DNA from 2 places in the Dorea ammoniilytica genome. Region 2 is predicted to be linked to the other one. Evidence: a T-box and tRNA genes for the amino acid it is inferred to sense, from the RefSeq annotation. Region 2 holds a T-box; the other holds one or more tRNA genes.
What was found. The T-box of region 2 lies ahead of proS (proline--tRNA ligase). A T-box ahead of a tRNA ligase gene usually reads a tRNA of that ligase, here a tRNA-Pro.

Region 1 (16,044 bases), on a different contig from region 2:
AGCATAGACATATATCCCTGCAGATACTGGTCTGGTGCAATTGCAAAGAAGAACTGGTCTGCCTTCAGAAGGTCAAGAACCTCTTCTGATGTATCACAGCATGCACACAGAAGTGCCTGTTCTGATCCGCCGCCGATCTCAAGACCTGCCTGAGCTGCACCTACTGCTGAAGAAGCTTCTGGTGTAAATACGGCTTTGAGGTTAGCATCTTTCTGGTATGTAGTCATAACTGCTGAATAAGTAGCGTCTGCATCCTGTCCAGAATTCTCTTCGTAAATTGTGATGTCCGGATAATTTTCTTCCATGTAAGCGATGAAAGCGTTGTCACGATTCTCATGGTTTGTCTGTCCAGGATTTCTCATAACGAGTACGGAGCCTTCTCCTCCGAGTGCTTCACCGATTTCCTGAGCTGCTCTGTTACCTTCTTTTGTATTGTCAGATGTTACATACGCTGTTCTTTCTGAGTCCGGTGCATCAGCTGCGAATGTTACGATCTGAACATCATCTGCGATTGCACTGTTGATTGGATCAACAAATGCTTCTGCTGTTGTCGGATGAACCAGAATACCAGTTGGATCAAGAGCCATAATCTGACTGAATACATCTGCCTGTGCTGAAGCATCCCACTCAGGTGTTCCCATGTAGTATGCACTTACATCAAGAGCCTTAGCTGCATCTTTCATGCCCTGCATTACAGGATACCAGTACTCTACACCAGAGATTGGTACACACATATAATACTTTTCGCCTGATCCATCACCAAATCCACAGCCTTCTGGCTCTTCCAAAGGCTCAAGGATTTCTTCACTGTCTTTGTAGCCAAGCTTTTCTGCATATGCATCAAGATAGAAATCATCTGCATTGTCAGCTGTTACGATTGAAAGACCATTGTCCATAAACGGACTCTGCCATAAGTTCTCACCAGCGTCTGCACGACCATTCATTGGTTCAAGAACTTCATTATGAGCTGCAAAGAACAGATCCAGCATTCCCATGTATCCCTGCAGATACTGATCAGGAGCGATTGCTGAGAAGAACTGTCCTGCTTTCAGAAGGTCAAGAATCTCTTCTGAAGTATCACAACATGCACATACAAGAGCCTGATCGCCGTTACCGATCTCAAGACCTGCCTGAGCTGCACCTACTGCTGAAGAAGCTTCCGGTGTAAATACGGCTTTGAGGTTAGCATCTTTCTGATATGTTGTCATGACTGCTGTGTAAGTAGCGTCTGCATTCTGTCCGGAATTCTCTTCATAAATCTTAATATCCGGGTAATTTTCGTTAATGTAAGAAATGAAAGCATCGTCACGTGTCTCGTGATTTGTCTGTCCTGGATTTCTCATAACAAGGATAGATCCCTTACCACCGATTTCTTCTGCTACTTCCTTTGCAGCGGTAGAACCTTCTTTGTTATTATCAGACGTTACATAAGCTGTTCTGTTAGAATCTGGTGAATCAGCTGCAAATGTTACAACCTGAACATCATCTGCGATTGCACTGTTGATTGGATCAACAAATGCATCTCCGTCTGTCGGGTGCAGCAGGATTCCGGTTGGATCAAGTGCCATGATCTGATTAAATACATCTGCCTGTGCTGAAGAATCCCACTCAGGTGTTCCCATATAGTAAGCCTGTACGCCAAGTGCGTTAGCCGCTTCCTTCATTCCCTGGAATACCGGATACCAATACTCTACACCAGAAATCGGTACGCACATATAGTACTTCTCACTTGAATCACCTTTCAGCTCCGATGCTGATGATTTGCTGGATTTTGAACTATCAGAGCTTCCTGAATCTGAAGCTTTGTTGCCACATCCAGCCAGCAACGATCCCGCCATCGCTAACACCAGTAACGATGCGATTATTTTTCTTTTCATACAATAACCTCCTTTTTTCTCTTCTCCCTTTTGTTACTTTTGTTGTCAAAAGCACTTTTCACCACGCACGTTATTGTGAAAATCGATCAACTTTAGTTTGGATTCTATTCTTTTTTGTGCATTTCGTCAATGAGTTCGAATCATTTGGATTCGTTTGGATTAATAATACCGATTGCGTGTCAAAACAGGTCATTTTTTTCTACACTTTTGCAATATATTTGAAAATTGACTTGCCTTATTTTCACATGCTAGAATTTATTTGCACGTGAATAATGAAGTCGACCAATAATGAACCAGATGTATTATATTCAAAAAATTAACGAAATTGTTTCGTTCAAAGGAGAAATTATGATACAGCATAAATTTGGTCTCTATGAAAAAGCACTGCCAAGAGATCTTGCACTTTCTGAAAAACTTCGTATCGCGAAGGATCTTGGATTCGATTATTTCGAACTCAGCACAGATGAAAGCGAAGAATTTCAGGCACGCGTTACCTCAGATAAATCTGAGATCATTGAGATCCGAAAGGCAATCGAAGCTTACGACATGCCGATCATGACCATGTGTCTGAGTGGTACACGTAACTGCCCGATCGGAAGTGAGAACCCTGAACTTGCAACAAAGGGTATGAAACTTACCAGGGATGCCATTCATTTTTCTGCCGAAATTGGTCTTCGCATCATTCAGCCTATGGCATACGACGAGTATTACAATACTCGCAACGAAAAAACATATGCGCTTTTCCTTGAAAATTTGGCGAAGCTCACACAGGAAGCTGCTTCCTACGGTGTCATGTTAGCGTTGGAAAATGTGGATATCGATACAATGGATTCTCTGGAGAAGGGTCTGCAGATCATCGAACATGTAGATTCCCCTTGGCTACAGATATTCCCGGATATTGCCAATCTTTATTCAACAGGCAAGGGGAATACTTGGTCATGTGACCAGTATCGTCTTGCAAAGAAGCACCTTGTAGCTACCCATGTGAAGGATACCGTTGTCGGCAAAGTAAGGGATATTCCTTTTGGCAATGGTAATGTTGATTTTATCAAATTTTTCAAAACACTTCGCGAGATTAATTTCAGCGGTCCAATGACACTTGAAATGTGGGCACAGAATTATGAAGATCCTTATAAGGCAGCGAAAGACGCCTTAAGCTTCATCAAAGACAAATATGAAAGGAGCAGCCAGTAATGTACGAACAAGAAAAACAGGAAATGATCGAAACTGCGCTGGAAATGAAACGCAATAATCTGATCGCACTCGCAGGAGGTAATGTCAGCCTCCGTATGCCGAACGGTGATATTATCATTACACCATCCGGTATGTCTTATGAAATAATGACACCTGACGATATGATCGTCTTTGACAAAGATAAAAACATTATAGAGGGAACTCGTAAACAATCGGTTGACACTCCGGCACTTTTTTACATTTTTGATAATATGCCGGAAGTCAATGCAATCCTGCATACTCATCAGCCATATGCAACAGCAGTCGGACTTGTATCAGACGAATTGCCGGCATGCCTGACCACCCTTGCCAACGCTACTCGTGGTGCAGTTACCGTAGCACCTTACTCTCCACCGGGAAATCTTTCCATGGGACAGTTGACCGTTGACTATATCGGTGACAAGCTTGCAGTCATTCTGAAACATCACGGCGTTATCACAGTTGGAAAGGATCTGCATGAAGCATTGTATGCTGCTGTATATCTTGAAACATCTTCCATCACTTATCTTTCTGCTGCTGGCGTTTGTGAGCCAGCACTTCTCACAGAAGAACAGAATGCTGAGTGTGTAGCTGTTTGGGCTAATGTTGGACAGTAATTTCAATATTTGCTTATTCTTTATTAATGAAATGCCGGACGACTTGTTCGGCATTGTTGTTTAGTTCATTTTTGTTTCATAATCGTTCATAAAATGAATTATTTTATATCATTTTCAATCTTTTTTGTTTATTTTGAATAACTTTTGATATTTAAATGACTTTTTTTCGTGATTATGATAGTCTTGAGATAAATTATATGTCATTTATATCACATCAAACTAAGAGAGGAGAATTTATATGACATATTTAATGGGTATTGATATCGGCGGAACAATGGTTAAAGCTGCAATATACGATATGGACGGTAACGAAATTGCCGTTCATGGTGAAAAATTGCACATTTCCTATCCGCATAGCGGTCAAAACGAACGTGACATGTACGAAGTGAAGGATATGTCTTTAAAAGCAATCAAAGATGTGATTGAAAAAGCCGGCATTCAAGACGGAAAAGAAATCTTATCGATCGGTATAACCGGACAGGGCAACGGTGCCTATATGGTCGATAAGGATGGGGCTCCTACATGGCCTGGTATCCTCAGTAGCGATGCCCGCTCTAAGGGTTACATCAAGAAATGGCTCACCGATGGCACATTTGATTCTGTATTTCCACAGATTCGGAACAAACTCTGGACAGGACAGACAAGCCCGATTGTTGCCTGGTTTAAGGACCACGAACCAGAAGTCCTCAACAAAACAGCTCACGTCGGAAGCGTCAAAGATTATATTCGTTACATATTAACTGGTAATTTTGTATGTGAAATCACAGAAGCATCTAGCTGGAATGTTGTTGACATGGCAACCGGCCAGTACGCGGACAATCTGTTTGAAGCATTTGGAATTGCTGAATACAAACACATCTTTCCACCAATCATCGAAAGCTGTGATACCGGCGGCACAATCACTGCCGATGTAGCCAGACTCACAGGACTTGCGGAAGGAACTCCTGTAGTTGGTGGATTATTCGACATCAGCGCATCGATTCTTTCTGCTGGTATTGTCGAAGAAAACCAGCTGGGTATAATTGTCGGTTCCTGGGGCATTAATAGTATTCTAAAGAAGAATGTTGTTGATGACAAGGACATTTTCATGCAGTACTATTACGGTCTTCCAGGATATATTTCCTACATGGAAGGAAGTTCCACTTCCGCTTCCACACAAGAATGGTTTATCGATACTTTTATGGAACGCTCCAAAGATGTATATGCAACTTACGGAAAAATGGTTGATTCCACACTGTATAAAAACTCAGTATTTTTCCTTCCGTTCATCTACGATTCCAATGTAAACATCGATGCCAAAGCTGCATTTATCGGTCTTCAGAATGACCACACCATTGCAGATATGATGCGCGCATTGTTTGAGGGCGTTGTATTTTGCCACAAAATGCACATCAGTCGTCTTCTTCCATACTGCGACAATCCATCTGTAGTGCGAATGGCAGGCGGAGCTACCCGTTCTGAAGTCTGGATGCAGATGTTTGCTGATATTCTTGGCATCCGTGTTGAAATTTCACAAGCCGAAGAGCTCGGAGCAATGGGTGTCGCCCTCTGTGCCGGAGTTAATGCAGGTGTATTTGACTCTCTGCAGGATGCCGCCAAAAAATGGGTAAAAATTAAAAAAATATACGAGCCAGATATTGAAAAGCACGCTTATTACGAAAAGAAATACGCTGCATACTGCGCTATCATTGATGCAATGGATCCGGTATGGAGTCAGATTGAAGGCTTAAAAGAATAGGAACTATTATGCAAGAAAAGAGATTGAATGAAATTCAAAACTACTTAAAAAATCATGAAATCTGCACTTATGAAGAACTACGGGAGTATTGTGACGTTTCGCTGAGCACTATCAAACGAGATATCGACTTTTTAGATGCCGAAGGACGTTTGCTCCGCATCCGCGGCGGTGCCAGAAGGCTGCCAAGTGATCCATCTTCGCTGGCACAGGAACAGCAGCCAATTGAAATGCTCAAATATGAACCTAATTTGGATCGAATTGCAAAAAAAGCCTGCGAATTAGTGACCAATAATGATATTGTTTTCCTGGGATCCGGTGTTACTGTCGCACATATGGTACGTCATTTGAGCGGTTTTAAATACTTAACCGTAATCACCAACAGCATATATGTCATGCAAGAAGCATTTCATTACAATATTGATGTTATGATGATTGGCGGTATGCTGAATCGTGGCACCATGTCCTACAGCGGAATTCAGTCTATCAACCAGCTCAAAGGTCTGAACGCTAATATTGCTTTTATGAGCTGCAATGGCATTGCTATCTCACATGGTATTACCAATTCCAGCGAGGTGGAGGGCGATGTCAAAAAAGTTGCCATTCAGATCAGCGGAAATTCCGTACTTCTCGTAGACCATAATAAGTTTGACAAGATTTCACTTCACACCATTGCTGAAATGAAGGATATCTCGACCGTGATTACTAACAAAACACCTGACTTCCGTTATATAAAGGAAGCCAATGACGGACACACCGAATTAATCGTAGTAGATGAAGAAGTTTAATCACCTTCAACCAGTGATTTCACTTAAATCCATCAGGATGTTATCCATATCTATCAACCAAAAGAACTGTTGCTTTACAAAACAACCTGTAAAGCAGCAGTTTCTTTTTGTATTCTATTCAATTTTAAAACATTTTGCTTTCTCCCTAATTTCCCAGATATCAATAATTTAATCTAACAATACTAGTTACTCTTCATATCCAAAAATAAATGTTTGATATACTCTAGCATTTCGAACTCAAATATCACAAAACGCCAAATTCTTTTAGCAATTTTTTCAAATACTTCTCATCCGTCATTGCTTTAATAGCTTCTTCTGAACGTCCCACCCGTTGCAACGCTTTCCCCAACGCTAAAATCTGCTCTTCGGCCTGTTGTTTTCCCTTTTGCATTCCTATTTCTTCGCCTTGGATTCGCGCACTCTTCATCTGACTGTTATAGTCTCTGATATTCTTCTGTCTTGTCTCGTATTCTAATCGTTTCTGCCTATCCAGGCTCAGTCGTTCCAATTCTTCATATGCACATTGAATATACTCATTCCGTTCACTCATAGCCTTTAATTCCTCCCTGTTGTTTCCACCAAGGCAAGATGTTTTTATGTAGAATTAAAGATTTTATTTTTTACATTTATTTTAAATATTACTATTTTTCGGTAATATAATAATCAAGCATGATTTTTACCCTAACATCTTATATATAAATACCGCCGTATCTATGGTTAGTTTTCCACAAATACGGCGGTTTCTCATCCATTCTTCACAAGCAACAGACCTCTTGCCGCTACTTATCTTTACAGCTCTACCTTCCGGATCCATCCTTCGATATCCCGGAACATTTTTTCTTCCTGCTCATCTTCACTGTGCAATCTTCCGATCTGATCTGCCATAAGCTGGTTATTATATTTCTGATCCTTTAACTGCTTCGGAATCTGACCTATCACATCCGGCTTCAGGGAATCTGAATATACAGCTACATCTACCACCATGCCGCTGTCTACCTGGAACTGCATGTCTATCTGTCCCCAGTCGAATCGTTCGGATACTTCATACTGGAATTCAAATTCTCTTCCGTAGATCCACTCCCATGAAGAATATTTGTCATATAATGTATCTACTTCTTTCTGGTCAAGATCTGTCTCTTTGATTTCTTTGCTTTCGTATCCGTATACTTCTTCAAAGGTTTCACGAAGTGCTTTCTTAAGCGCATCAATTGTCAGCTCCGGATTATACTCTAACAGATTGGTCACTCTGGAACGTACCGATGCAATTCCCTTGGATTCCAGCTTTTTCTTCGATACATTTAAATATTTGTTCAGCTCATCCAATTTGACATTTACCATCAGTGTACCGTGATGATACCGGCGTCCTCTGTGCTCGTGAAATGCATTGCCGGAGAACTTCTTGCCATCCACCAGAATATCATTTCTTCCGGATGCCTCTGCATGAATGCCAAGCTTCTGTACCGCTTTCAGGATTACGTCTAACTGTTTTTTCAGATCGTAATTCTCTTTGCTTACCAGAAATGTAAAGTTCAGATTACCCAGATCGTGAAATACTGCGCCACCCCCAGATAACCGCCTTGCGATCACTGCACCATCTTCTTCAATCCGGCTGATCTGACACTCTTTCCATGCATTCTGGTTTCGTCCGATTACAATTGTATGCTGGTTCTGCCAGAGGTAAAGAATCGCCTCATCCTCTCCACAATGGGAAAACAGATACTCTTCCATTGCCAGATTCTTATATGGATTCACTCCTGTACTTTCTATATAAGTAAGTTTATTAATCATGCTTGTTCTCTCCTATGCTGCCTTTTACTTGTCTACTTTCGGAAGTCCTGCAAATCCTACTGCCAGATCTTCATCAGTCGGGATATAGTCCAACATCTCACCGTCATTGTATTTACCATATGCTACCATATCAAAGTATCCTGTTCCGGTCAGACCAAATACGATAGTCTTCTCTTCTCCGGTCTCTTTGCACTTCAATGCTTCATCAATTGCCACCTTAATCGCATGACTGCTTTCCGGTGCAGGAAGGATACCTTCGACTCTTGCAAATCTCTCTGCCGCTTCGAATACGCTTGTCTGTTCTACTGATACAGCTTCCAAAAGTTTATCATCATAAAGCTGTGATACGATAGAACTCATGCCATGATAGCGAAGTCCGCCAGCGTGATTCGGTGACGGGATAAATCCGCTGCCAAGCGTATACATTTTCGCCAGCGGGCATACCATTCCGGTATCACAAAAATCGTATGCGTATTTACCACGGGTAAGACTTGGACAGCTTGCCGGCTCTACTGCGATAATGCGGTAATCTGCCTCACCTCGCAGCTTCTCACCTACAAATGGCGAGATCAGTCCGCCAAGGTTAGATCCACCACCGGCACAGCCAATGATCATATCCGGTTTGATGCCGTATTTGTCTAATGCTGCTTTTGTCTCCAGACCGATCACTGTCTGATGGAGAAGTACCTGCGACAATACAGATCCCAACACGTAACGGTATCCTTCATGCGTAGTAGCATCTTCTACAGCTTCTGAAATCGCGCAGCCAAGACTTCCTGTTGTGCCTGGATGTGCTTCCAGAATCTTACGTCCTACAGCCGTTGTCTCAGATGGAGACGGTGTAACCTGCGCACCGTAAGTACGCATAACTTCACGTCGGAACGGCTTCTGTTCGTAAGAACATTTTACCATATAGACACGACAGTCCAAATCAAAATAAGAACAAGCCATGGAAAGCGCGGTTCCCCACTGTCCGGCTCCTGTCTCGGTAGTTACACCTTTCAATCCTTGCTTCTTTGCATAATATGCCTGCGCGATCGCAGAATTCAGCTTGTGACTTCCTGATGTGTTATTTCCCTCAAATTTGTAATAAATCTTCGCCGGCGTATCCAGCGCTTTTTCCAGACAATACGCACGAACCAATGGTGACGGACGGTACATCTTATAGAAATCCCGAATCTCCTGCGGAATATCGAAATACGGTGTCGTATCATCCAACTCCTGCTGTACCAGCTCTTTACAGAACACATGCTCCAGTTCTTCCGGCTTCATCGGCTCCAAGGTAGCTGGATTTAACAGTGGTGCCGGTTTATTCTTCATATCTGCACGCACATTGTACCACTGTGTTGGCATCTCACGCTCTTCCAGATAAATTTTGTAAGGGATCTTCTTATTTTCTGCCATCTTGTCTTCCTCCAATTCGTATTGATGTTATCTGGGTTCAAAACCCTGTTATTATTTTCTCCGGGTAATAAAACCCAGAATTTTATCACTGAATCCATAATAGATTGTGTCATAATCTGCACATTGAAGCTCTTTATTACGAAGCGTCTTTCTGCTCACTTTCAGCACTCCCTCTGCGAGTGTCTCCATATCGCCTCCCTGCTTTAATATAGAAGGAAATATATAATACACCATAAAAAGACTGAGTTCTGATCGCGTCCTTCCATCCAGCTTACCACGTCTGTTACCACATTTTTTCTCTGCCGCATGCATCAGACGGATACCAACCGCCTCTGCCGCCGCTTCATGATTCTCTGTTTCCTTCATATAAGCACTCATTTCCTCAAAATAGTATCCGTATTCTGCCTGAAATGTTTCAAACTTTTCCTGATATGTCGTCCGTTTTAATCCCGTAATCATCTCTGTAATATTATCAAATATCTGTTCAATTCCCTGAAGCATCTGTCGTCCTCCTGTCATTTTACTGCAAACACATACTTGTCCAGTCTGTCAAATGCTTCCTGCACTCTGCTCATTGGAAGTGCCAAATTCATCCGGATCGCACATGGACCATGAAACGGTCTTCCATCCTGCCATGCCACGCCCACATCCCAGCCGGCTTTCATCACTTCATCCAGTGTCTGCCCATTCGTCTCACACCATTCACTCAAATCCAGAAACAGCATATAAGTTCCTTCCGGTCGGTTCACTCTCACACCTGGATAATTCTGCCAGATATGTTCACACGCATACTCCGTATTCTCTGTGAGTACCTTCCTAAGTTCCTCCACCCACTCTGCTCCTTCCGGCTGATAAGCTCCGATCAAAGCATGCATAGACAATACGTTCATCTCATTATACTGCGACTTGCTGGCTTTGTTCTGTACCAGATCCCGCAAAAATGGATTATAAATAATATGATAACTTCCGATCAGTCCTGCAAGATTGAACGTCTTGCTCGGCGCATAAAATGCGATCGTTCGATTTTTTGCATCCTCGCTCACAGATTGTGTCGGCGTATGCTTATGACCATTCAATGTCAGATCAGACCAAATCTCATCGGATATTACAATACACTGATTCTTCCGATATACTTCCATCGCTTTTTCAATCTCTTCTCGCTCCCACACGCGTCCACATGGATTGTGCGGACTGCAAAAGACCGCCACATGAATATGGTATCTGCGAAGCTTATCATCCATATCTTCATAATCCATCCGCATTACTCCATTTTCATCCTGCTTCAGCGGACTATGTATGATATGAAAACCATTCTCGGTAATACATCTGGTAAATCCCATATATGTCGGGCTGTGCAGCAGAATGCTGTCTCCCGGTGATGCAAATGCTGAGATCGCTGAGATCACACCACCAAGCACTCCATTTTCATAGCCGATATCCCGTACCTGCAGATCCTTCACACCGTTGCGTGTTCTCTGCCAGTCAATAATTGCCCGGTAATATTCTTTTGTCGGGCGATAATATCCAAACATCGGATGCTTTGCCCGTTCTATGATTGCTTCCTGAATCGTCGGTACAGTCGGAAAATTCATATCCGCTACCCACATCGGGATTACATCAAATCCTTCTTTCGGCCAATCAGGTGAAAAATGGTCTCCTCCTCCCAGTCCATCTAATGCCAGCGAATCCTTTCCATGCCGGTCGATCACTGTTGTAAAATCATATTTCAAAGCCTTTCCTCCTGCAATCTGTCTTTCACAAAACTCTACATTTACACATTTATGCTAACATTATACCAGTTTCCCCTGTTTACGCAAGCATATCACCGTAAGAGAATATATTTTTCTGACAATTCGCACAGCACTTCCACAAACATTTGCCAAAATCATCATTTCTGAAGATTTCCTTATGTCTTCATGAAAATTCTGTGACATCTATTGTGTCTCGTGCATACACATTTTAAAATAGATTGGAATAAGGGGGATTTATATAATGGCAAAGATAAAAGACAGACGTAAAAATCTAAAAAACGATACGCAGGATTTTTTTGATGATGATTTTGAAGTAATCTATGAAGACGACCTGGATGATCTTCTGAAAAACAGTTTTATAGAAGACGATGACGAGCCGGATGATTATTACTATGACGACGAATTTGATGACGACTATGACATCGATGATGATTACGATATTGATGATGATGACTACGACAACAGACGTAACAATTCCAAGTCGTCCAAACGAAAGGATTCTAAAAAGTCCAAGAAAAAGCACAGCCTTCCAAATGTCGTATCACCGGCTGCCAAAGCAGCCAAGACCGGTACTCGACTAATCTTTAAGATACTGAATATGATATTAAAAGCAGCTACCTTGATCCTGATTGCAGGGATCATCTGTCTACTGGCATCTACTTTTGGTAAAAATTGCAGTACATATGGTAATCCTCTGTTGATTACGGAAGAGAAGAATTATATATTAATGGCATATCTCGGCACCGCCGGAGTTCTCATTTTTTACGAAATCATTACCTTTTTCTGGGTACTGATGGGACGCGGCAAGCAAGGGCATAATGGGCAGAACCAAGATACCGGACGGGGATTATTCTCATTTCTCTTCATTGGTGTTACTTCTTTCCTGTCCTATATTCTATACAGCATGATCCCGGTATCTCCGGAAGCACTGGAAGGATTACAGGGCGGCCTGATGGTGTATGGAAGTCTCTGCCAGAAGCTGCTTCCGATCTGCATCGCAGGAGCGATCAGTTGCCTGATAAGAAGATTTGTAATACGATAGCACATAAAAAACGCAGTATGGAAAATCACTTCTCATACTGCGTTTTCTAGTGCGGATAACAGGACTTGAACCTGCACGTCGGTGACACCAGATCCTAAGTCTGGCGCGTCTGCCAATTCCGCCATATCCGCGTATACAATATAACTATTCAACGCTCTGTACTCTTATTCAACAGAGCTAATAATAGAAAAATAAGCACACACCTGTTATAGTGTGCGCTTTCTTTTAAGTGAGCGTGCGGGGATTCGAACCCCGGACAACTTGATTAAAAGTCAAGTGCTCTACCACCTGAGCTACACGCCCCTATTAAATAACTGGGCTAGTTGGATTCGAACCAACGAATGCAGGAGTCAAAGTCCTGTGCCTTACCGCTTGGCGATAGCCCATTAAAAGAAAAAAGGGTGGGTAGTGGGACTCGAACCCACGATCTTCGGAACCACAATCCGACGCGTTAACCAACTGCACTATACCCACCATATTCTATCAAGTCCATCTACCAGCTCATTACGCCAAGGCTCTGGGACTGACCCGTTCATCAAGTATGACCGTTTTGAACGCGTCAACGAGCCTGGGGGGATTCGAACCCTCGACCTACGGCTTAGAAGGCCGTTGCTCTATCCAGCTGAGCTACAGACTCACATTCTTAACCCTTTACGGATTAAGAAAGCGGGTGATGGGAATCGAACCCACGTATCCAGCTTGGAAGGCTGGTGTTCTACCATTGAACTACACCCGCATAAGTATCGGGGTGACAGGATTCGAACCTGCGACCTCCTGGTCCCAAACCAGGCGCTCTAGCCAAGCTGAGCCACACCCCGATGTTTTCTTTATGTTGCGTCATCTCCGTGACACAATATGTATTATAGGGCATGTTTTTCTAAATGTCAACAACTTTTTTAAGTTTTTTTATTTTTTCTTTTTCGGCGGAGTTTTTCAAGGTAAACGCAGGCATCCTGCCCACATTCACCCTGTTCATATTACTGTTCTTACAAATACTTTATCTCAAAGGATGCCTTTCCCTCTTTGTCCAATGTCATTACCATGTAGCTCGGCTGTCTGCCGCTCTGTCTTGGATAGGTCATACTACCCGGATTCAACGCGATAAGGTCTTCCTCTTCCTCCAGATGCGGACGATGCGTATGGCCAAACATTACGATATCTGCACCGAGTATCCGTGCTTCTTCCTTAATCTCTTCTGTATCGAAGCTTACACCATATCGATGCCCATGTGTGATCCATACGTGATAGCTGCCGATTTCAAATTCTTCCTCTTCCGGCAGATTACAGAGAAAATCATTATTCCCTGCAATCATATGTACCGGACATCCTGCCATCTGAATCACATCTGCCATCTGATGCTCGATGTCCCCCAGATGAATCAACATATCAACTGGCTCTTCCTCTTCCAGTGCCGTCTGCAGATTACCCAGATATCTGTGGGTATCACTAACAATCAATATTTTCATATATACTGTCTGTCCCTTCTATCACTCAACCTACTTAACCGCATTACGTGCTTCAATGACCGCACGCATTTTCCGAAGTCCTTCACCACGATGGCTGAGTTCATTTTTCTTTTCCGGCGCAAGTTCTGCACTGGTACATCCATATTCCGGTAAATAAAAGATGGGATCATAACCAAATCCGTTCTCTCCTGCAATCTCGTGTCCGATAATGCCTTCCATCGTACCGCGCACCGCTTCTGTACTTCCATCCGGAAATGCAGCTGCAATGGCACATACAAAGCGCGCTGTACGTTTCGCATCTTCTACGCCGTCCAATCGGTCCAGAAGTGCCTGATTTTTAATATCGTAAGAAGTATCTTCTCCCATATAACGTGCAGAATAGATACCCGGCTCTTTATTCAGATAATCAATCTCCAATCCGGAATCATCCGCCATCACAATAGCATCTGCATATTCTGGCATCTGACTGGCAATCTTCGCGATCTCCGTTGCCTTGATCATCGCATTTTCCTCAAAAGTACTTCCATCTTCTACCACATCAGCCTGAATCCCTGCCTCTTTCTGTGACAGAATCTCCATGCCAAGATCCGCAAGAATCATACGTATTTCGACCATTTTATGCGCATTTCCTGTTGCAAATATTATCTTTCCCATAACTTTCTTTAACCATTCTTTCTATAATTATTATCTATTTTTCTTTCCGCTTCGGTGGCTTTGGCCCCAGGAACTGGTAATAATAAGTCTTCAACATACCATTATAGATCTTACGGTTCTTATCCGCTTTTCGTCCAAAATACCGTTCCGCATCATCGTAGCTTGTAATCATATACGCAGACCAGGAATCAAGTCTTTTGAAGCTTTCTCCAAACGCACGATACAGATCCGGCAGATCCTTCTTATCTTCCAGACGTTCTCCGTACGGCGGGTTCGTAATAATAAACCCATATTTCTTCGGATGATTCAGATCCTTTACATCCCTCTCCTGGAAATGGATCAGATGATCCACTCCAGCCTCTCTCGCATTTCTTCTGGCAATCTTGATCACAGAAGAATCCACATCGTATCCCTGAATGTCCACTTCTACATCATCACAGATCATATCATTAGCCTCATCGATCACATCATACCAGTTCTTTTTAGTAATCAGATTATCCCATTTTTCAGACAAAAATGACCGATTCATACCCGGAGCAATATTAGCCGCCATCATAGCCGCTTCAATCGGAAATGTACCGCTTCCACAAAACGGATCTACCAGAATACGATCTTTTCTCCACGGTGTCAGCATGATCAGCGCTGCTGCCAGCGTTTCTGTAATCGGCGCTTTACCAGACACCTCGCGATATCCTCGCTTATGTAGCGAAATACCTGTGGTATCGATTCCTACCGTTACGATATCCTTCATTAAAAATACGCGGATCGGATAAGACGCACCGTTCTCCGGGAACCACTCTACACAGTAACGTTCCTGCATTCTGCGCACCATGGCTTTCTTCATAATGGACTGAATATCTGATGTGCTGAACAGCTTACTCTTAACTGAAGCCGCTTTTGCCACCCAGAATTTGCCATTCTGTGGAATATAATCTTCCCACGGAAGTTCTTTTGTTTTATCAAATAACTCTTCAAATGTTACCGCCCGAAAGCTCCCCACCTTCAACAGAATACGCTCTGCTGTGCGCAGGAAAATATTGGCACGACAGATTGCATCCGCATCACCATAAAATGTCACTCTTCCATCTTCCACTTCTGAGATCTCATAACCCAGATCCAGAATTTCTCTCTTTAATACCGCTTCCAACCCAAAATGGCAGGGAGCGATCAATTCCATTTTCTTCATATATTTCCTCATTTATGTATCACTATCTGGTTACTGTTATTACCTATTCATATTACTTGTAGCAGAGCATACTTGTCAAGAAAGCTGGCCGCTTATTTTCCCGCTTATTCCATATCCAATTTCCTCTCACAGCGTAAGAACCGGTGTGTTTCACACACCGGTTCCTTTCACATCTTACTATCTGTCGCTGTAATTCATACCATTTCTGTCTGACGAATTGCAATCGGACGCATTTCTGTTGGATGCATTTCTGTTGGATGCATTTTTGTTGGATGCATTCTTATTGGATGCGTTTCTGTTGGACGCATTGCGGTTTGATGCATTACGATCAGATGCATTTCTGTTTGATGCATTCTGATTTGAAGAATTCTGGTTATTTGCCATGACTTTTTCCTCCTAATCCTTAATGATTACAAGGCTTATTGTTGCCGTTTTTCGGCAGACTATACATCCATATCCGGAATATTACTTATTTTAAAAAAATCTTAATTTTTTCTTGCATTTTGCGACGCGCTATATTATAC
Region 2 (16,044 bases):
TATTAACACAGATCTTTATGAAGAAGCTCTGTCTGAAGCGAAAGATGCTTACGGCGATGAGGCACCGGACTTCTACGATGCACAGCAGAAATTCTTTGAAGAAAATGACAAATAGTATATTTTAGGAGAGATGGGTAAATGAAAACGATTACAGGCTTTGTAAAAAAATATTGGATTACAGCGTTGATCTTCGTCGGATTAGTGTTTACATACTACTATGTGGCAGATGTGAAGAAACTGAATCCGTATTTGTTTCCGGCAACGGAAAAGATTGTGACAGCCTTTATGTCGAACAAGCATGAGATGCTGACAAATATGTTCGCGTCATTCAGATTGCTGATCCCATCTGTGATCATTTCTCTGGTGGTAGCAGTTGTGCTTGGTACAATCATGGGAATGAATAAAAAAATTCGTGAAGTGTTGCATCCGGTAATTTATGCATTTAGTGTAATTCCATCGATTTTGTTATCGCCGTTTGTATTGTTGCTGTCACCGAGTTTGTTTTCAGCATCCGTATTTCTGGTTGTATATAATATTGTATGGGCAACATTATTTGCTACAATTACGGGAATCATGACGATCGATAAGCGTTATCTGGATAAAGCAGCTACGCTGGAACTGACAGGGGTAAAGCGCTTTGTGAAGGTAATACTGCCAGCAGCAAGCCCGTCGATTCTGGCTGGATTTGTAAATTCACTGAGAAGTTCATTTGTAATGCTCGTATTCGCTGAGATGTATGGCGGTGGTTCCGGAATGGGTTATTTTGTAAAAAAGAATTCCGAACTTGGAGTATTTGCAAATACCTGGGTTGGATTTGTATTCATGGTAATTGTATTGGTGGTTGTGATGCAGATATTTGAGAAGATAAAAGAACGTCTGCTCAAGTGGACAATCGACTAAAATATTGTGTAGGAATAAGGCGGGTGTCAGTAATGGCATCTGCCTTTGTTGTAGGAAAATGTTTCCTGGTTTGGTATAATTATTATAATTAATGCAAAAGGCGGTGGGGCTGATGATATCAGATTTTCGTTGTACATTTGATAATGCAATCGGTATTTCTCCGGAGATTACAAACGATTTGAAGCTGTCCTTTCCGGATGCTTATATGCATGCGGATACTATGGCGAAAATCGCACATGCTATGAAGCAAAAAGAAGGAGCAGCTTTTTGCATGCTTCCGTTCTGCCATACAGTTGAGGGAGAAGCGATGGGTGGCATTGTCAACATGGGAGATGGTAATTTGGGTCTGCGGGCAAAGGAATACTGTTGTACCTCTGCGACAGAATTACTGGAACTTCCGGAAATTGATTATTCGAAAGGCCGGATTTATGAGGTGCTTGAAGCGTGTCAGAGACTTCGGGAAGAGGGAGAGCATGTGGCATTGATGATCTCCGGACCATTTACGATATTCAATGTATTGATTGATCCGAAATATGTCTTTAAGGCAATGCGCAAACAGCCGGAACTTATGCAGGATATATTCCAAAGGATAGAAAGAGAATTACTAACCTATATTAAAATTGCTGTTGAGTATGGTGTGGATATGATCAGCTATGCAGATTCATCGGGTGGGGTGAATATTCTCGGACCGAAGATGGCAGAACAGGTAGTGATGGATTTTACGTATGACTTTTTGAAAAAGGCCGTAGAGTTGTTGAATGGAAAAGCAATGCTGTTATTGTGCCCGAAGACTACGCTTGCGTTGATCGGCACAGAGAAAGCCTGTTATGTGGATCATGAATTGCCGGAAGCGATGCGTTACGGCGAAGCTTGTATATCATTGATCGGACAAGTACCAGTGGCAGGACAGATGTGTATTAAGAATATTGATTATCAATTGGAAAATAAAAAGTTCAGAGAAATCAGGCTTTATTAAGCAGAGGGAGGAAAAGCTTATGAGCACAAAGGAAGAACTGTTAAAACGTCTTTCAGAGGGTGTGTTGGAAATGGAGGAAGACGATGTGGCGGAGGCTGCACAGGAATATATCGATGCGGGGTATCCGGCACTGGATGCTATCAACCTGGGGTTGATCGATGGAATGAATCAGGCCAGTGAACTGTTTGAAGAAGAGGAATATTTTGTGACAGACCTGCTTCTTTGCTCAGATGCCATGTATGCGGGAATTAATGTGCTCCGTCCATATTTGCCGGAAGAAAAGAATGATGTTAAGCATAAATGTGTGATTGGAGTTGTGGAAGGAGATACTCACGATATTGGCAAGAACCTGGTCAAGATTATGTTGGAAACAGCAGGTTTTGAAATGATCGATCTTGGCAGGGATGTTCCGCTGCAGAAGTTCGTGGATACCGCGAAGGAAAAAGAAGCGGAATTGATCTGCCTGTCTACGCTGATGACGACGACCATGCCTGGAATGGAAGAAATTATTCATCTGCTGGAAAAGGAAGGACTCCGTGACAAAGTCAAAGTTATGATAGGAGGCGGACCGGTTTCGCAGAATTATGCGGATAAGATTGGTGCAGATGGATATTCGACGACAGCTGTAGAAGCGGTTAAATTAGCGAAACGTCTGTTGGCAATTGCATAAGAGGGAATAAAAGTGAATCCAAAGAAACGATTAAAAATGAGCCTGAACGGAGAGCGTGTAGATCGTCCGCCGTGTATCTGTCCGGGTGGAATGATGAATATGGTTACGGCAGAGTTGATGGAGCGGGTGGGAATCTATCTTCCTGAGGCGCATACGGATGCCAGGAAAATGGCGGATCTTGCGAAAGCAGTATATGAGCAGGGCTGTTTCGAAAACTGTGGTGTTCCATTCTGCATGACTATTGAAGCGGAAGAAATGGGAGCGAGGGTAGATCTTGGTTCTCAGATATATGAACCGCATGTGATAAAATATGCGATTGATTCAGTATCTGATTATGAGAAACTGTCGGGGATCGATCTGACAAAAGGTCGCGCGAAAGTAGTGCTGGATGCAATCAGAATATTGAAAGAAGAAGTGAAAGATATGCCGATCATTGGTAATCTCACAGGACCGATCAGTACGGCGAGTTCAGTTATTGAACCAGTCGTATTTTATAAAGAACTGCGCAAAAAAAATGCAGAGGCACATGCGTATATGAATTTTGTGACCGAGCAGCTGATCGCATTTGGCAGGGCGCAGGTGGAAGCGGGGGCAGATGTCATTACAATCGCTGATCCGAGCGGTACCGGAGAGATTCTCGGACCACGATTTTTTAAAGAGTTTGCAGTGAGGTATATTAATCAACTACTGGACGGACTGGCAGATCTGCATGTGGAGACGATCGTGCACATTTGCGGACACATGAAGAATGTATACAAAGAAGTAAATGAAGTGCACAGCAATGCATTGAGTTTCGATTCGGCGGTGCCGATGATGGATGCGAGAAAGAATCTGGCTGACCGTGTGCTGATGGGAAATGTCAGTACCTATACGTTAGAGTTTGGCAGTGAAGAAGCAGTCAGGAGACTGGCTGGGAACTGCATAAAATGTGGCTCCGATATTGTGTCACCTGCGTGTGGACTCGGCATGAGTTCCCCACTTCGCAATATTCAGGCACTGCTTTCAAGTGTGGAGGAATCTGATGGCTAGAATTGAGATCGTAAATGACGGAACGGTCAGAGAGTGTGCAGAAGGTGCGAATCTGCTGGCAGAATTACTGCGGGCAGGTGCATTTGTGGATAACCCATGCAATGGAACCGGTGTATGTGGAAAATGCAAAGTGCGAATTGTGGATGGAGAGGTGTCGAAAGTATCTGCGACAGAACAGAAATTACTCAGCCGAGAGGAGTTGGCGCAGGGTATCCGTCTGGCATGTATGACATGTGTTTCCGGTGATATTCAGGTTGAATTGCTGCAAAAAGAACGGAAGCATAAAGTCCTTACAGAAGGATATGTTCCGGAATTTGCCCGTGATGAGCATGACGAAGGATACGGTGTTGCGATTGATATCGGAACGACAACAGTTGTTACGTCGCTGGTAGAACTGGCGAGCGGAAGAGAGATTACATCCGCATCTATGATCAATGCGCAGAAGCATTTTGGATTGGATGTGCTGACACGGATCACTTATGAATATGAACATGCAGAAGAGGGCATTGAACAACTCAGATGTGCAATCGTGGATTCTGTAAATGATATGCTTGTACAGGTGTGCAGGGACGAAGGAATTTCAACAGAAGAGATTCTGGAAATAGATATAGCAGCTAACTGTACCATGATGCATATGTTGTTGGGAACGGACGCCAGAAGTATCGGGCGTTCCCCATATCAGCCGGCGTTTTTAGGAGCACAGAAGCGCAGTGCCGGTGAGATCGGTCTGCGCGCTGGTATGGATAACAGTGCGCTGGTATATTGTCTGCCGCAGGTATCTGCGTTTATCGGCGCGGATATTGTGGCAGGAGCCTATGTATGTGAATTGGAAAAACAGAATGGGAATGTTTTGTTTATTGATATAGGAACAAACGGAGAGATCGTTTTGTCACAGAAGGGCAGATTATTATGTTGTTCCTGTGCGGCAGGACCGGCACTGGAAGGTATGAATATCAGTTGTGGAATGCGGGCGGCAGAAGGTGCTATCGAAGATGTGAAGATCACAGAGCATGGAGTAGAGTTTACCTGTATCGATGGAAAAGAACCGGTGGGTATCTGCGGAAGTGGAATTCTGGCAGTGCTGAAAGAACTGATCCGGACAGGACTTGTCAGAAAAAATGGCGCATTTGTCAAAAAAGAAAATATTCCAGAAGAAGATTACCGTTATCCGATGATACGCATGAACGGAAAAAAGAGAGAGTTCCTGATATGCGAGGCACCGGAACTGGTGGTGACACAAGGAGACATCAGACAGGTACAGCTTGCAAAAGGTGCGATTCTGTCAGGTTTTCTGGCGTTGTTAAATAAAGCTGGGATTCGTATGGAAGAACTGGATAAAGTGATGATCGCAGGACAGTTTGGCGCACATCTGCCGGCTGAATCATTAACGGGAACAGGTATTCTGCCAAAAGAGGTGGAGGATAAAATTATCTATGTGGGTAATTCATCCAAGACCGGTGCATATATGACATTACTCTCTGAACAGGTGAAGGAAGAGATGGAAGGGCTCGCTGAACGAATGGAATATATTGAACTTGCGGAGACGGAGGATTATGAGAAGTTATTTGCCGAGAGTATGCGGTTTGTATAGCCAGAGTTCGCATTTTCTAAGCAGATGGTAAGGATTAAAGGGGCAAACTAATCCTCACTTCACCCCTTGACAAACATCTGACTTTCTATTAAAATTACGTTTAACGAAAATATCTGCCGGTAATGATAGTTACAGAAAGCAGAGTTGGTGTTGAAAAGGACTAGTAATCGTGAGGACGTTCCACAGAGAAGAGATTGTTAGCTGAGAGATCTCCGAACCGAGAGACGGTGAACCTGCCTTGGAGCCTCTGTATGAAAGTACAGCGTATGCATTGGCGTTAACGATGTGAAGAGAGAACTGCAATTACATATGCAGTTAATTAGGGTGGTACCGCCGAATGTTTCGGTCCCTTAGCGGGGACAGAAGTGTTCGGCGTTTGTTTTTATTTATCAAGAAAGGTTTTCCCTTTCATGATAGATAAAAACGCTTAACAAAAGTCACGAAGGAATCCCCCTCAACAAGCAGTGGAGCAAGGGCTCTGCGAAGAAAGAAAAGGAGAAGAGATATGGCTAAGGAAAAAATGGTAAAAAGCATTACCTCAAGAGATGAAGATTTTGCACAGTGGTACACAGATGTAGTACGTGAAGCACAGCTTTGCGATTACTCCAGCGTAAAAGGATGTCTGAATTATCTGCCGAACGGATATGCGATCTGGGAGCTGATTCAGTCAGATCTTGACAGACGTTTTAAAGAGACAGGTGTAGAGAACGTAGCACTGCCAATGCTGATCCCGGAATCACTGTTGGAGAAGGAAGCAGATCATATCGAAGGATTTGCACCGGAAGTAGCATGGGTAACTCACGGTGGAATGGAGAGACTTCAGGAGAGACTTTGTATTCGTCCTACATCAGAGACGCTGTTCTGCGATCTGTGGGCAAGAACTGTAAAGTCTTACAGAGATCTTCCAAAGGTATGGAATCAGTGGAATTCCGTTCTTCGTTGGGAGAAGACTACAAGACCATTCCTTCGTTCCAGAGAGTTCCTGTGGCAGGAAGGACATACCATTCATGCAACATATGAAGAAGCAGAAGAACGTACCATTCAGATGTGGCATGTATATGAGGATTTCTATAAAGAGACTATGGCTATTCCTTATGTATCAGGAAGAAAAGCCGAGCATGAGAAATTTGCCGGAGCACAGGATACTTATACAGTAGAAGCACTGATGCATGATGGTAAGGCACTGCAGTCTGCTACCAGCCATTTCTTCGGTAATGGATTCCCGGATGCATTTGATATTAAATACGTAGATAAGAATAACCAGCTGCACAGTGTATATGAGACTTCATGGGGATTATCTACCAGAAGTATCGGAGCGCTGATCATGGTACATGGTGATGATGATGGTCTTGTATTACCACCGCATCTTGCACCGGTTGAATGTCGTGTGATTCCGATTGCTCAGCACAAGGAAGGCGTGCTTGACAAAGCAAATGAACTGTTTGCTGAACTTAAGAAAGCCGGATACAGAGTGAAGATTGATGATTCTGAGAAGAGTCCGGGATGGAAATTCTCTGAGCAGGAGATGCTTGGTATCCCGACACGTATCGAGATCGGACCGAAGGATATTGAGAAGAATCAGGTTGTCGTTGTTCGTCGTGATAACCGTGAGAAGATCGTAGTATCTATGGATGAGATCGCAGTGAAACTGCGTGAGATCCTCGAGACAATCCAGAGTGATATGTATGACAGAGCGAAAGACTTCCTGGATACTCATATTTACACAGCAACCAGTCTGGATGAGATGAAGGAAGAATTCACTAAGAAGCGTGGATTCGTAAAAGCATGCTGGTGTGGAGATCCGGAATGTGAAGGCGAAGTGAAGTATGTAACCGGCGGAGCAGCTACCAGATGTCTGATCGAAGACGAAGAATTTGTATCTGACAAATGTATCTGGTGTGGTAAGCCGGCGAAACACATGGCATACTGGGGCAAATCATACTAAAACGTATTCAAAGATATGTTATGGGAAAAGGGCTGTTTGAAAAAACAGCCTTTTTCTTTTATAATGAAATAAACATGATGAAATGAGAGGAAAAGTTACATGGTTGAAATACAGATTCCTGAAAAAGTAAATAAGATCATTCATACACTTCAGGAACATGGTTATGAAGCGTATGCAGTAGGTGGGTGTGTGAGGGATTCGTTTCTCGGAAGGGAACCAATGGATTGGGATATCACGACATCTGCGATGCCGGAGGAAACAAAGGCATTATTTCCACATACATTTGATACAGGAATCGAGCATGGAACAATCACGGTGCTTCTCGATCACGAAGGCTTTGAAGTGACAACCTATCGTGTGGATGGCAAGTACGAAGACAGCCGTCATCCGAAAGAAGTTATATTTGTCCGCAATCTGCAAGAGGATCTGCTGCGCCGGGATTTTACTATTAATGCGATGGCGTACAATGAAAAAGAGGGGATTGTAGATATCTTTGGCGGTATGGATGATCTGAGAGCAGGCATCATCCGATGTGTAGGCAATGCGCAGGCGAGGTTTTCAGAAGATGCACTTCGTATCTTGCGAGGAATCCGTTTCGCAGCGCAGCTTGGGTTTGAACTGGAAGATGAGACCAGAGAAGGCATGCGGCTGCTGGCACCGACGCTCAGGAAGATCAGTGCAGAACGAATCCAGGTAGAACTGGTGAAGACATTGACTTCGTCAAGACCGGATCTGCTGCGGGAGGCATGGAAGCTTGGCATTACAAAAGAATTTTTGCCGGAATTTGACCTCGCCATGGAGACAACGCAGGAGACTGTTCATCATATGTACACGGTGGGCGAGCATATCCTGCATACACTGCTGGAGGTAAGACCGGATCGGATTTTACGTCTGACGATGCTTCTCCATGATATAGGTAAGCCATATATGAAGACGATGGATGCAGATGGAGTTGCGCATTTTAAGGGACATCCAGAGAAGAGCAGTGAGCTGGCCAATGAGATTCTGCATCGGCTGAAATTCGATAATGATACGATCCGTAAGGTGACGAAGCTGGTGCGTTATCATGATCACAGGATGCCTGTGACTCCTGCACATGTGCGCCGTGCGGTTCATGAGATTGGAGAAGATCTGTTCCTGCTTTATCTGGAGGTGCGCCGTGCGGACGTGGCGGCACAGAGTATGTATCAGCACAAGGAAAAAGTTGCTGATATTGACGGCGTGGAAAAACTCTATCATGAGATTATGGAGAGAAAGGAATGCGTGTCGTTAAAGATGCTGGCAGTGACAGGTAAAGATCTGATCGCTGCCGGAATGAAACCGGGAAAAGAGATTGGTCAGATGCTGGAACATTTTCTGGATCTGGTGCTGGAACATCCGGAACTTAATCAGAAAGAAGAGCTTTTGAAGCGGATAGAGTTATAAGTATAAAGTCATAATAATCCCCCTGCCCTCATACATTGAAAAGAATGGATTGTGAGGTGCGGGGGGATTGTTATGCAGGAATATGAACTGAAAATACTGGATCGCTATGCTTTGAATGTGAAAAGCACCCGGAGAGTCAGGGGTGCATTTTTTTGCGAGGCAGAGGAGGGATTGTTCCTGCTTAAAGAGGCAGGAATATCCGAAAAGCGGGCAGACGCATTATATAAATTAGGGGAAATGTTGATTGCAGCCGGATATCGGGGAATTGATCAGTTGAAGCCGAATGTGGAAGGCGGACTGGTCACCGTCTCAGAAGAAGGCGGACGCTATCTTCTGAAGCGGTGGTTCTCAGCCAGGGAATGTGATGCCAGAAGGACCAGAGAACTTATGATGGGAGCAAAGAATCTTGCAAGACTTCATCTTTTAATGCGTGAACCAACAGATGGTGTGACCATGCAGGACGAAAGTCTGAAACAGATATATGAACGTCATAACAGAGAGCTGCGGAAGGTGAGAAGCTTTGTGCGCAGCCGCAGGACGAAGGATGAGTTCGAACTCCGGTTTCTTCAGGAATATGAGGGCTTGTATCAGTGGGCAGAAATTGCTATGGAGGTACTGCTTGAATCCCGATGTGAGGAACTGTATCAAGACAGTCTGCGCGAGAGGGTAATGGTTCACGGAGAATATAATTATCACAATATTCTGATCTGCACAGACGGAATCGCGACAACGAATTTTGAAAAATTCCGTATTCATGTGCAGATGGAGGATTTTTATTATTTTCTAAGAAAGACGATGGAAAAGCATGAATGGGACGCGAGATTATTTGATCATATGATGAATGCATATAGTGCAATCTGCCCGGTAACTGACCGGGAAATGGAATATCTGAAAGCCCGGTTTATTTATCCGGAAAAATTCTGGAAGATTGCAGGATCATATTACAAATCCAACAAAGCATGGACATCTGTAAAGAATGTAGAAAAGTTCCAGATGTCTGTATCACAAATGAAAGAAAAGGAAAAACTACTGGAAGAAATATTCGGTTTTCACAGGTAGTGGAAAACCTCGATAAATCCCATGGAATAAGGGATTTCAGACTTTATTTCCTTGACAAGGATATGGAAAACTGTATAATAAGACTAGAGCATAATGATGCCAAGAGACAAGAGGAGGAAATATACATGAATAAAACAGAATTAGTAGCAGCAATCGCAGAGAGAGCTGAGCTGTCAAAAAAAGATTCAGAAAAAGCTTTGAAAGCATTTGTAGATGTAGTAGCAGAAGAATTGAAAAAAGGTGAGAAGATCCAGTTAGTTGGATTTGGTACTTTCGAAGTTTCTGAAAGATCCGCAAGAGAGGGAAGAAATCCTCAGACAGGCGAGACAATGAAGATCAGTGCTTGCAAGGCTCCTAAGTTCAAAGCTGGTAAGGCTCTGAAGGATGCTGTTAACGCTTAATAGTGTTTTGAAGAATGTGTATATGATGGCATCGGGATTTTCCCGGTGCCTTTTTGTATCGCGTCGAGCAGGTGTCAGCCTGCTCGATTAGTGTGGCGAGTCAATAAATGAGGAGAATGATATGAGACTGGACAAATTTTTAAAGGTATCCCGGTTGATTAAGAGAAGAACCGTGGCTAATGAAGCCTGTGATGCAGGAAGAGTTCTGGTAAACGGAGCAGTTGCCAAGGCGTCTGCAAAGGTAAAGGCGGGAGATATTATTGAAATTCAATTTGGCACAAAGTCGGTAAAAGCTGAAGTACTTGATATCCGTGATACGACAAAGAAGGAAGAGGCAAAGGATCTGTTCCGTTATCTGTAAGTCAGATGTTACTGCCGACGAATGAATAAACAGTAATAAATCTTCGCAGCTGTTCATAACCTTATTTACAGGACAACGATAAGGCAGAGTGAGAAGGGGAAAGGTTGTGAAGAATATGGAAGAGAAGCAGGTACGTGGTCCGCACAAGCTGGTGATCAACAACCGGCAGACAAGTCTGGTGACAGGGGTGCTGGATGTATTGTCATTTGATCTGAATGAGGTGCTGTTAGAGACGGAACAGGGGATGCTGATGGTAAAAGGAATGGATCTGCACGTGAACCGCCTGAATCTGGAAAAAGGCGAAGTAGATCTGTCGGGGAATATTGACAGTGTGGCGTATTCGGAGGCTGGCAGCAGAGGGAAAAATGAAGAGTCTCTGTTTGGTAAGCTGTTCCGTTAGGTGGTCGGGATGCAGGAGCTTGGAACCGAATTAAGAGGTTTGGCGACAGCGGTACTCAGTGGGATGACGATGGTATGTGCATATGTATGTATCAGGAACCTGAGGAAGGTATTCCGACACTCCAGAATATTGGTAAATGTGGAAGATGCGGTATATTGGATCTGTATGGCATGGTATCTGTTTGAACAGATTTATCATGTGAGTAATGGCGTGATCCGGTGGTATTTTGTGGTTGGAATTATTGTGGGAGCTGCTGTATTTTATACAGTAGAAAAAAGGATCCGAAACAGGGTAAACAGATACGTCAAAAAAAGAAAAAGAATTCCCTGAAAACTATTGAAATCGACTATAAAAAAAGATAAGATAAATATAACATTATGATAAGGGGTAATCCGATAGGGGTATCGGAACAGGGTGAGTATATAAATGAATAAGATTAAACAAAAGAGTCAGGCGAGGCGGAAGAAGAACCGGCTTCGCAGACATAAGGCAAGCGTATTGGCAGTCAGCGGAGTATTGCTTTTGCTGGTAGCTGTTGTTACCGTCAGCAGTATATCACTGCGGGCAAAGAATAAGGCATACATTGCACAGGAACAGGAGCTGCAGGAGCAGATTGACGCAGAGGAAGAAAGATCCAAAGAGATTGACAGCTTAGAAGAGTATGTAGGTACAGACGAGTACATTGAACAGACTGCTAAAGATAAATTGAATCTTGTGCATGAGAACGAGATCATATTTAAAAAGAAATGATAAAAGAATAAAGAATCAGGCAAAAGAGAATGTGTGAAAGCACATTCTCTTTTTTGGCAGAAAAGGAGAAATGGTATGGAGTATGTGAAGGACCGGGAATTATTTTCCAATCCATACATTATACAGATGGATCGTTTTGCAGAGTCTCTGAAGCATCTGTCAGAGACGTTCTTGTATTTGGAGGATTATAAAGGTAGTTTCACGAAAGATGAGATTGAGGAGATGTTCCGGCGAGTGTCGGAGCGTGTCTGTACGAATTGCGAAAAGCGGAACTGGTGTCTGTGTGAGAACCGCATTCAGACCTGCCAGATGGTCTGTGAGATTCTGTGTACGGCAGAAGAGTTTGGCGCGGAACTGAATGTGGAGATAAAACGGAAACTGCAGAAAAAATGTGATCGTGCGCCAAGGTTTCTAAGAGAGACGCTGGAGGTCTTTGGAGATGCCAAACAAAAGCTTCTGTGGAATAACCGGATCGTGCAGAATCGGGAAGGCTGTGCCAGGTCGCTGATCTCGTTTGCAGATACTATCAGTCAGGCAGCGAGGGAGCTCGGAGCCGGGATTTATTCGGACGAACGGTTGGAAAAGAAGATTGTCAATCAACTGAAAAAGGTCGGGATACGGGTAATCAGCAGTGTGTTTTATATGACAAAAGCGGGAAAATGTGAGGTGCATCTTACGCTGAAAGCGGCAAAAGGACACTGTGTGGCTACGAGAGAAATGGCGAAAATAGTCAGTAATTGTGTGGGCAGATCCATGTATCCGGAAGCGAGAGAACAGCCAATTATATGGGAAGAATACACAACTATTATTCTGCGGGAAGCGGCAAGATATCATACCCTGCAGGGAGTGGCTAAGATCGGAAAAGGCTGCGAGCAGATCTCAGGGGATACATTTCTGATGACGTATCTGCCCGGCGGCAGGGAGAGCGTGATGTTATCGGATGGAATGGGATCCGGGGAAGAAGCATTTCGGGAGAGCGCTATGGTGGTAGAAATGGCGGAGGAACTGCTGGTGGCAGGATTTCCGGAGAAAATGGCAATTCAGCTTTTGAATACTGCACTGGTTATGGGACGGGAGGAAGTGTATTTCTCGACGGTGGACATGTGTGTGTTCGATCTCTATGAGGGAAGCTGCAAATTCTTAAAGGCGGGGGCGTCGACGACATTTATCCGTCATGGCGGAGAGGTGGAGAAGATTACTTCGACTACTTTGCCTGTGGGAGTGATGCAGAATATAGAGATTGACTGCGTGACCAGAAAACTATCGGACGGGGACTTTGTGGTTATGGTCACAGATGGTGTGATGGATGCGCTGCCAGTGGGAGAACAGGAAGCACAGATTGGCGGATATCTGTGCGAACTGAGCAGTCAGAATCCGAAAGAAATGGCGCATCATGTGCTGGAACGGGTACTGGAGAGTACTGGGGAATTGCCGATGGATGATATGACGGTCATAGTGATAGGAATCTGGGAAATGTAGCAGAATCGGAGGTTATCCTATATTTTTCCATATAAGCATGATAAAATAATGCTGTTATGGAAAGGAAAAGCTATGTATGAGAAGATAAAAACGTATATACGCAGATATAGTATGATAGAAAAAGAAGATGTGGTGATCGCAGGCGTATCCGGAGGAGCTGATTCGGTATGCCTTCTTCTGCTTCTGGAAAAGCTGAAAAAAGAATGGGAATTTGGACTGGCAGTCGTGCATGTGAATCACTGCCTGCGGGGCAAGGATGCGGATGCAGATGAAATATTTGTACGGAATCTCTGTGAAAAAATGGATATTCCGATCCTGTGTGTGCGGGAAGATGTAAAAGCCTATGCAGAGCAGTACAAACTGTCGGAGGAAGAAGCCGGACGTGAGGTGCGCCGGGCAGCGTATCGTCAGGCAATGGATGCTTATAATGGCACGAAGATCGCACTTGCTCATCATATGGATGATAATGCGGAGACGATGCTCTTGAACCTGGCACGAGGTACCGGCATGAAAGGCATGGCAGGAATCCGACCGGTCAATAGCAACTATATCCGACCGCTTCTTGCCGTGCGCAGAAGTGAGATTGAGGAATATCTTCGGAAACAGCGTACAGGATATCAGACAGACAATACGAATCTGGAGGATGCGTATACCCGCAACCGTATCAGGAATCATGTGATTCCATATCTGGAGAGTCATGTGAACCGGAAAACGGTCGAGCATATGCAGGAATATGCAGAGCAGATGGAACAGGCAGCAGGCTATCTGGACCGTCAGACGGATAAGCTGTGGAATGCGTGTGTGAAAGATTCGGATATAGGATATCAGATCGCGCTGGAACCATTTCAGGAAGAGGACAAGGCACTGCATCCATACCTGATTCGCCGGGTGATCGCAGCAGCGGCAGGGAGAGAGAAGGATATTGAGTCTGTTCATGTGAAAAACGTGGCAGAACTCTGTGACAGGCAGAGCGGAAGGCGTGTGATGCTCCCTTACGGACTGGAAGCCGTGCGGGAATATGATACGATATGGATCCGAAAAAAGAAGTCAGAAATGGAACGATGGGGAAATGGAAAAAATGTAGTAAAAGAATGCGAGGGAAAGTTGTCAGAAGTGCTGCTCTGCAGGCCTGGCAAGGAGGCATTTGACCGTCAGACGGAGGAAGGCGTGCACCTGCGGGTATTTACCTTCGAAAAAATCCCGGATGCATTTGAGGAACGACTCTACACGAAATGGTTTGATTATGATATAATACAGAGTAACGTTGTCTTACGAGGACGCAGACCAGGAGATTATCTGCAGATTGATGCGCAGGGACATACGCAGAAGCTGAAGAACTATCTGATCAATGCAAAGATTCCAAAGGGGCAGCGAGACCAGATACCGCTGATTGCAGCGGGACAGGAGATCCTGTGGATCATAGGATACAGACAGAATCAGAAATACCAGGTAACAGAACATACAAAGAGGATCCTGGAGATTCAAGTAGAAGATTACGGAGGAAAAGAAGATGGCAGAGCATATTAAAGTATTAGTATCTGAAGAAGAAGTAGATAAAAGAATCAGAGAACTCGGCGAGCTGATCAGCAAAGATTATGCAGGGAAAGATGTGCATATGATCTGTGTACTGAAGGGCGGAGTATTTTTTATGTGTGAACTGGCAAAGAGAATTACCGTTCCAGTCAGCATGGACTTTATGAGCGTATCAAGCTATGGAGATGATACGAAGTCGAGCGGTGTGGTACGAATTGCAAAGGATCTGGATGAACCGCTGGAAGGCAAAGACGTACTGATCGTAGAGGATATCATTGATTCAGGAAGAACATTGTCTTACCTGATGAAAGTATTACAGGAGAGAAAGCCGGCGAGCATGCGTCTGTGCACACTGTTGGATAAGCCGGACAGACGTGTCAAGATGGTGGATGTAGACTACACAGGATTTAACATTCCGGACGAATTTGTAGTAGGATATGGTCTGGATTATGCACAGAAATATAGAAATCTTCCGTTTATTGGTGTTGTGGAAGGTGTAGAGTAGGAGGAATATACAGATTTGGAGAATAATAAAAGACGTGGAGCGGGTGGTATCACATTTCTGATGTTGATTGTGATCCTCTTTGGTGCGCTTTGGTTTACCAATCAGATAGAACAGAAGGAGCGGGAACTGAGTTACAGCGAATTTCGTTCTCTGGTGGAAGAGGGCAATGCAGTGGATGTGACGGTCGTGCAGAACCGGGATGTTCCGACCGGACATGTAGAATTGAACAAAAAAGGTGATGATTCCGGTAATGAATGGCAGTTAAATGTAGCAGATGTCAAAGAAATCTGTAATTATCTGGATGAACAGAATGTGGAATATCAGTTGGAGGATGTGCCGGAAGAGAACTGGATGGTGACGTCTCTGCTTCCATCGGTCATTATGATTGGTGGTATTCTGCTGTTGTTCTACATGATGAACCGTCAGAATGGAGCCAATAATAAAGCAATGAACTTTGGCAGAAGCAGAGCAAAGCTTCATACAGGCGGAAAAAGTGTGACATTTGAAAATGTTGCAGGGCTTCAGGAAGAAAAAGAAGAATTGGAAGAGATCGTAGATTTCTTAAAGAATCCGAAGAAATATATCCAGGTGGGAGCTCGTATCCCAAAGGGTGTCCTGTTAGTAGGACCTCCGGGAACAGGTAAGACGCTTCTTGCCAAAGCAGTCGCAGGTGAGGCGGGTGTACCATTCTTCAGCATTTCCGGATCTGATTTTGTGGAAATGTTTGTCGGTGTCGGTGCTTCGCGAGTGAGAGATCTGTTTGAAGAAGCCAAGAAGAATGCACCTTGTATCATTTTCATCGATGAGATTGATGCGGTGGCAAGACGACGTGGTACCGGCATGGGCGGCGGACATGATGAACGTGAACAGACACTGAACCAGTTGCTGGTGGAGATGGACGGATTCGGTGTGAACGAAGGTATTATCGTAATGTCTGCGACTAACCGTGTGGATATTCTGGATCCTGCAATTCTGCGACCGGGAAGATTTGACCGTAAAGTGGGCGTTGGACGTCCGGAT

Region 1: it encodes a tRNA-Pro, which carries the amino acid that the T-box ahead of proS (proline--tRNA ligase) is inferred to sense. The anticodon was not compared.

The regions. Positions count from the first base shown of each region.
Region 1 covers NZ_JAOQJV010000002.1:77,637-93,680, reverse strand. Annotated here, with positions in the region: gene OCV65_RS02505 (substrate-binding domain-containing protein) at 1-1,877, opposite strand, end outside; gene OCV65_RS02500 (L-ribulose-5-phosphate 3-epimerase) at 2,226-3,071, shown strand; gene OCV65_RS02495 (class II aldolase/adducin family protein) at 3,071-3,706, shown strand; gene OCV65_RS02490 (FGGY-family carbohydrate kinase) at 3,945-5,444, shown strand; gene OCV65_RS02485 (DeoR/GlpR family DNA-binding transcription regulator) at 5,453-6,229, shown strand; gene OCV65_RS02480 (hypothetical protein) at 6,474-6,779, opposite strand; gene OCV65_RS02475 (lipoate--protein ligase) at 7,019-8,017, opposite strand; gene OCV65_RS02470 (TrpB-like pyridoxal phosphate-dependent enzyme) at 8,042-9,421, opposite strand; gene OCV65_RS02465 (hypothetical protein) at 9,473-9,922, opposite strand; gene OCV65_RS02460 (MalY/PatB family protein) at 9,937-11,151, opposite strand; gene OCV65_RS02455 (hypothetical protein) at 11,414-12,214, shown strand; tRNA gene OCV65_RS02450 (tRNA-Leu) at 12,265-12,345, opposite strand; tRNA gene OCV65_RS02445 (tRNA-Lys) at 12,445-12,517, opposite strand; tRNA gene OCV65_RS02440 (tRNA-Gln) at 12,529-12,600, opposite strand; tRNA gene OCV65_RS02435 (tRNA-His) at 12,615-12,688, opposite strand; tRNA gene OCV65_RS02430 (tRNA-Arg) at 12,778-12,851, opposite strand; tRNA gene OCV65_RS02425 (tRNA-Gly) at 12,880-12,950, opposite strand; tRNA gene OCV65_RS02420 (tRNA-Pro) at 12,958-13,032, opposite strand; gene OCV65_RS02415 (metallophosphoesterase family protein) at 13,201-13,680, opposite strand; gene rdgB (RdgB/HAM1 family non-canonical purine NTP pyrophosphatase) at 13,711-14,334, opposite strand; gene OCV65_RS02405 (THUMP domain-containing class I SAM-dependent RNA methyltransferase) at 14,369-15,520, opposite strand; gene OCV65_RS02400 (hypothetical protein) at 15,698-15,904, opposite strand.
Region 2 covers NZ_JAOQJV010000017.1:28,722-44,765, reverse strand. Annotated here, with positions in the region: gene OCV65_RS11115 (ABC transporter substrate-binding protein) at 1-115, shown strand, start outside; gene OCV65_RS11110 (ABC transporter permease) at 139-900, shown strand; gene OCV65_RS11105 (uroporphyrinogen decarboxylase family protein) at 1,013-1,876, shown strand; gene OCV65_RS11100 (corrinoid protein) at 1,896-2,546, shown strand; gene OCV65_RS11095 (methylcobamide:CoM methyltransferase MtbA) at 2,559-3,575, shown strand; gene OCV65_RS11090 (ASKHA domain-containing protein) at 3,568-5,166, shown strand; T-box leader at 5,308-5,520, shown strand; gene proS (proline--tRNA ligase) at 5,672-7,111, shown strand; gene OCV65_RS11080 (CCA tRNA nucleotidyltransferase) at 7,211-8,536, shown strand; gene OCV65_RS11075 (protein kinase family protein) at 8,609-9,595, shown strand; gene OCV65_RS11070 (HU family DNA-binding protein) at 9,721-9,996, shown strand; gene OCV65_RS11065 (RNA-binding S4 domain-containing protein) at 10,118-10,357, shown strand; gene yabP (sporulation protein YabP) at 10,473-10,757, shown strand; gene yabQ (spore cortex biosynthesis protein YabQ) at 10,767-11,087, shown strand; gene OCV65_RS11050 (septum formation initiator family protein) at 11,184-11,507, shown strand; gene OCV65_RS11045 (SpoIIE family protein phosphatase) at 11,583-12,986, shown strand; gene tilS (tRNA lysidine(34) synthetase TilS) at 13,098-14,513, shown strand; gene hpt (hypoxanthine phosphoribosyltransferase) at 14,497-15,024, shown strand; gene ftsH (ATP-dependent zinc metalloprotease FtsH) at 15,040-16,044, shown strand, end outside.